Regions from separate parts of the Priestia sp. JV24 genome, predicted to be linked through region 2. Evidence: riboswitches for the same ligand, from Rfam matches in the RefSeq annotation. Region 2 holds a riboswitch; the other holds the start of a gene.
What was found. Region 2 has a riboswitch for S-adenosylmethionine ahead of OK414_RS19880 (sulfite oxidase-like oxidoreductase). Riboswitches for the same ligand answer to the same signal wherever they lie in the genome.

Region 1 (3,154 bases), on a different contig from region 2:
AAATTCGGCACAAACGTTTACTGGAATTAGCGCAGAATTAGAATTATATCGAGGAAAAACTTTTGCTACAACTTTATCATTGATGAAAACTAAATATGTGCAGGTTAACCAAGGTGGACCTGAGAAAAAAGCAGGTCAGCTTCTTGATGTCTTAGGTTCATTTGAATCTGCTTATATAGTATTACTCACAGAGGACGACGGTGTCATCTATATTAATACTGAACACGTTAAGAGTGTGAGTGAATATCAAAACAACAATGGAAATCAAACTAGTCAATCTGCAAATGAACTCTTAGTGAGCCAAGAACCAGAATATATGAAATCCAAAAGTTTTAACGATCTTTTTGCCCACCTTTCTCATAAATGGGTATCAATCAATAATGGAGGACCTGAAGCTGTAGAGGGCGTGTTAGTACAAAGCCGAAATGGTACATTTACACTTGTGCAGAATAATCAAGTATTACGCTTACAGCCAAGACACGTTAAAACCATTTGTGTAGGAGCAAAAGGGGCTTTTAAGCAAAACGATAACAATCAAAATAATGAAGAAACAGAAGAAAATGGAGAGACTGAAGCTGCGAAGTCTACAGAAGAACGCACAGGCGGACGTACGGGAAGTCGCACAGGCGGACGTACGGGAAGCCGCACAGGTGGACGTACAGGACGCCGCACGGGTGGACGCACAGACGATCGTTCTCGAGGACGCCGCACAGGTGATCGCTCGGGAGGACGCCGTACGGGTTCACGCTCTTCAGCACCGGCCGAGAAAGTTATTAAAACGAAAAATTATCGTTGGAAAGCATGATGAAATGGAACATAAAAGGTGCTTATAAAGCACCTTTTCTATCATATAGGAAAAAGGAGGAGAATGAGAATGAGTATGAATCATTATATCAATAAAATTGTAGAGTTAGATATTTCAGGTAAAACGACATTTGTTGGCAGACTTATTGATCTTGGATTAGATATTATGGTTTTGTATAATGGACATGATTATTTGTATATTCCTCTTTTACACATGCATCGTTTGCGGGAAGTATCAGAAGAAGACTATACGGTTTTACGTGAAATAGAAGAGAACTTAATAGAAGAAAGTCAGCGGATTTCTTATCGTAATATTTTACAGCAGGCAAAAGGGAAATTTATTGAAATTTATGTAACAGGAGGAAAATCATTGCATGGCTATATTACAAGCGTGCTGAATGATTATCTTGTGTTTTATTCTCCAGTGTATAAAAATGTCTTTGTTTCTCTGCATCATTTGAAATGGCTTACCCCTTACAGTAATGAGTTAACCCCTTATTCTTTAAGTGACAAAGAGCTCCCAGTAAGACCTGCCTCTGCACCTTTTGTCAGAAACTTTGAAGAGCAGCTTAAAAAATATGAAAATCAACTGGTTGTATTAGATTTAGGGGATCAATCAGAAAAAATTGGCGTACTTAAAGAAGTTTCTAATAATATTGTTGAACTAATTACGGCAAATGGAGAAAGTATGTATTGGAAGTTAGCTCACGTAAAATCTGTACACTTGCCTTAGAAAAAGAGACCTCGCTTTCGTCTCTTTTTTTATGTGCTTATCAGGACAAGTATATTGAATAAACAAATGAGACGATTTAAATTTTTTAGAAAATTATGTTGACAATACAGAAAATCTTTATTAAAGTTATTAACAACAAACGTTAATCACCAACAATTATATAGAACTCTTATCCAGAGTGGCGGAGGGACTGGCCCTGCGATGCCCGGCAACCATCAAATGAAACATTCATTTGAACGGTGCTAATTCCTGTGGAACATCAGTATTGTTCTAACAGATGAGAGAAATCGTGTATAAACGAACACTCTTCCATCTGTGAAGAGTGTTTTTTATTTTGAGTTAAGGAGAGAAATAGATGAAAATTGAAACATTATTAGTTCGTTCAGGAGTAGGCCGTGACCCTTCAACAGGTTCTATTACAACACCCATTTACCAAGCATCAACATTTGCTCATCCTGCTTTAGGGCAAAGTACAGGATTTGACTATGCACGTACGGCAAATCCTACTCGTGCAGCATTGGAAGAAGCAATTGCTGCTTTGGAAAAAGGAGAAGTAGGAGTAGCATTCGCTTCAGGAATGGCGGGGGTAATGGCAGTTTTAGCACTATTTAAAAACGGAGATCATTTAATTGTATCAGAGGATTTATACGGAGGAACGTACCGAGTACTAAATGAAATTTTTTCAGAGCAAGGAATTACTGTTTCATACGTCAACACAGCCCATCTCGAACAAGTAAAAGATGCGCTTCGTCCCAATACGAAAGCTTTATTTATTGAAACACCTACGAATCCAATGATGCACGTGACTGATTTGCCAGAAGCAATTGCGTTAGCTAAACAGCATGATTTGCTTACTATCGTTGACAATACCTTCATGTCCCCTTATTATCAGCGTCCTTTAGAGCTTGGAGCAGATATTGTGATACATAGTGCAAGCAAATACATTGGGGGTCATAATGATGTAGTTGCTGGTCTTGTAGTGGCTCGATGTAGTAGCTTAGGAGAGAAAATTCGTTTTTATCAAAATGCAGCTGGGGCAATCTTAGGTCCACAGGATAGCTGGCTGTTATTACGCGGTGTTAAAACGCTAGCGCTTCGTATGGAAAAGCATAATGAAAATGCACTGAAAATTGCAAATTGGCTTACTGCTCATGATCTCGTGGAAAAAGTGTATTACCCTGGTCTTGAAACACATCCAGGCTATGAAATCATGAAGAAACAAGCAACTGGATTTGGAGGCATGATTTCTTTTGCTGTCTCACACCCTGACATCGTTTCAGTACTTTTAGAAAATGTCAAAGTTATTACATTTGCAGAAAGCTTAGGGGGCGTGGAAAGTTTAATGACATTCCCAGCTCGTCAAACACATGCTGATATTCCGGAAGAAATTCGAAATCGTGTCGGAGTAACAAACTGTTTACTGCGATTATCAGTTGGAATTGAGCACGCAGATGATTTAATTAAAGATTTGAAGGAGGCATTTGATGCATACCAACAATAATAAATATAGATTTGGTACGAACTTAATTCATGCAAATACAGGAATTGACGGTCATTTTGGAGCGGTTAACGTACCTATTTATCAGGTATCTACATTTAACCAAGAAGATGAGACGA
Region 2 (3,154 bases):
GTCTTGACGCAGTGTTTTGCCAATTTTGAAGTCTACCGTTAAGCGTGGCACCTCACCTTTTACTGCGGCGTTGTAAATTTCATTAATGTTTTTTACAGCTGTTTGACTTTGACTGTTTGTTTCTTGAGATGTAGCTGCATGTGCTGGTGTATCAAGCTGAGCGACAGGAGCAAATCCAAACGCAGCAATTCCTGTAATCGTTGCAGCCGCCGCTGCTTTTGATATTCGTTGTTTCATTTTCATGATTTTTTCCTCCTATATATAACGATTTAGCAACCTCAGTCTACCTAAAAGAACAGGTAGGCCAGAATAGTCAAGGAGTCTTAGTTTAGTTGGTAACTGATATATATAATGTAACACGTCTTTTAGAATGTAAACGTCAGTTAAAGTGAAAAGCAAAAAACGATTCATTTATCATAGGCGAAAAGATTGGTTTCTGTTCCTTTATTAGGTAAAAAAACGTAATATAGAGAGGGTTCTAATGTTTTATAAAAAACTAGATAATAATTGTAAGTATGATACAAAAAATCAAGTATTTGTTAAATGTATATATTGCTGCTGTGTATCTAGGACTTGGCGTAAAAACAAGTTTAGGGAAATCTGTTGTATTAAATAGAAGAAAAAGAATGGTAAAGGAGAGAAAGTAGTGTCAAAACGATTTGTGCTCACCGTAGCGGCTGGAGGATGTATCATAATCTTCGGCGCGCTGCTGCTCTTAAATTGGGAAAGAGTGTTTGGAGATTATCGTCCCGTTCAAACAGCAACAGCTGTATTCAAGTTAGAAGTGGGAAGTCAAGGTGTAGCAAGGACTACAGATTCAGACGATGCTCTTCATTATATGGTGAAAAAAGGACATTTAGATGAATATATTCAACTGATGAATGAAAAGGGATACGTGTTAAAAGAAAAAGATATTGATCATAATCGACTTGTTTTTAACGATGGACAAGAGGATGAGCAAATTTACTACAAGCGCTTTGCCAGGAAGTATACGATGATTGATGGAGAAGGGTAAAGGATTTACATGGTATTTTAGTAGACTAAAACCTTATAACCCTATCTGTTTTTAAAGTTTTTTGGCGGAAAAGAAAAATAATATTGACAATTATGACAAAAAGCTTAATACTGACTTTATTACATAAAACAAATACAATTTGTTTCCTTATCAAGAGAGGTGGAGGGACTGGCCCTGTGAAACCCGGCAACCGCTGTCTATGACAGAATGGTGCCAAATCCTTAAGAGTGTATCGCTCTTAGAGATAAGGAAGAAGCTGAAACAAAGCTCTTCCTTATTTATTTAAGGAAGGGCTTTTTATGTACAAAAAATAATGAGGTGATAATTTGAACAAAGCAGACCGTATTAAACGAATGAAAACACCGGAAATTGATCCAAAGTATGAAGGACGAGTGCCTCCGGGTCAGGTAGTAACGGAGCGCTTTCCGATTTTACATGAAGGCGACGTGCCGGAGTATAACTTAGAGGAGTGGACGCTTCGAGTGTTTGGATTAGTAAACAAAGAAGTGACGCTTTCGTATCAAGATATATTGGACATGCCGCAAATAACGGTGAAATGTGATATTCACTGCGTAACGAGATGGACAAGGCTTGATAATGAATTTACGGGCGTGCTGTTTACAGACTTTTTAAAAGCAGTTGGCGTGGAGTTAAAAAGTAAATACATCATGCTGCATGGAGATAATGACTATACGTCAAACATTGAAGTAAAAGATTTACTGAGAGACGATATTCTTCTCGCTCATTCCTTTAACGGAGAGCCGCTTACAGCTAAGCACGGATATCCGCTGCGATTGGTTGTTCCGCATTTGTACTTTTGGAAAAGTGTTAAATGGCTTCGAGGCTTTGAAGCTATTGATGAAAATCATCCTGGCTTTTGGGAGCAAAACGGCTTTCATCTTAGAGGAGATCCGTTTAAAGAAGAGCGTTTTTCTGGAGAAGATTTAGGTATTCCAGAAGATGAGTGGGTACATAAAGACTATGATTAATGAAAATGCCTATGCGTGTGCATAGGCATTTTGTCAGCGCTGGCGGTTTAATTCCCACACAACATGGCGAAGTTCAGGCAAAATCAGCTTGGTCATCGCTAGACGAACCGCACCGCTTGATCCTGGTGTAGAAAAAACGGCTTTTTCGTTAATCGTCCCGGCAATTGCCCGGCTCATAATCGCAGCGCTGCCAATATCTTCGGTGTAGCTCAGCATGCGAAACAGCTCGCCAAACCCAACGATTTCTTTATGAATCAGCGCTTGAACGGCTTCAATGGTGACGTCTCGTTTTGTGATGCCCGTCCCGCCGTTTGTGAGAACAACGTCAATGTTCTCATCACTGCAGCCAGCAAGTATGGCTTGTTGAATCGACGTTTGGTCGTCTTTTACAATTTCATAGGAAGCGATCTGCATGTCGTGTTCTTTCAGAAGCTGGATTATTAGCGCGCCGCTTTTATCGGTTTCTTTCGTACGTGTGTCTGATACCGTAATGACTTTGCAGCGAACGGGCTGAGTTGCTTTAGATTTATGTTCGTGTACGCTCATTATGTACCTCCTTTATGATTCCATACGTTTATAGTCACCGTTTTTGCCGCCAGATTTTTCAAGCAGATACGTTTCGCCGATAATCATGCCTTTATCAATGGCTTTGCACATATCATAAACGGTTAGAGCGCAGGCAGAAGCAGCGGTTAAAGCTTCCATTTCAACGCCCGTTGAGCCTTCCGTTTTAACCGTTGCTTCTATTAATAAACGGTACTGATCATTGCTTGTATCCCAGTCAAATGAAAGGTTTACGCCTTTTAATAAAAGAGGATGACACATCGGAATAATGTCAGACGTGCGTTTTGCTGCCATGATTCCCGCTACTTGTGCGACAGCAAGGACGTCGCCTTTTCCAATTTTATGTTCTACAATGGCTTCGTGAATTTCTTTGTTAACAAGTATGCTTGAACGAGCTGTTGCGACGCGGCGCGTAATAGATTTTTCGCTAATATCGACCATGTTGGCACGGCCTTGATCATTAAAATGTGTAAAAGAAGACATCGGTGTTTTCATCCTTTTTCAGTAAATTTTGTTGTATGATAGAAATAGTGAGATATGCTATGATTTTACACCATAGTGCAAAAAGTGAACAGACATAAAGGAA

Region 1: another riboswitch for S-adenosylmethionine. It lies ahead of OK414_RS06935 (trans-sulfuration enzyme family protein); the one in region 2 lies ahead of OK414_RS19880 (sulfite oxidase-like oxidoreductase).

What each region holds. Positions count from the first base shown of each region.
Region 1 is NZ_JAPCIN010000012.1:242,690-245,843, forward strand. It holds gene OK414_RS06925 (spore coat protein) at 1-805, shown strand, start outside; gene OK414_RS06930 (hypothetical protein) at 875-1,537, shown strand; SAM riboswitch class I at 1,704-1,821, shown strand; gene OK414_RS06935 (trans-sulfuration enzyme family protein) at 1,893-3,038, shown strand; gene OK414_RS06940 (trans-sulfuration enzyme family protein) at 3,022-3,154, shown strand, end outside.
Region 2 is NZ_JAPCIN010000022.1:134,714-137,867, reverse strand. It holds gene OK414_RS19890 (YjgB family protein) at 1-243, opposite strand, end outside; gene OK414_RS19885 (hypothetical protein) at 647-1,015, shown strand; SAM riboswitch class I at 1,160-1,266, shown strand; gene OK414_RS19880 (sulfite oxidase-like oxidoreductase) at 1,342-2,004, shown strand; gene OK414_RS19875 (molybdenum cofactor biosynthesis protein B) at 2,038-2,550, opposite strand; gene moaC (cyclic pyranopterin monophosphate synthase MoaC) at 2,563-3,051, opposite strand.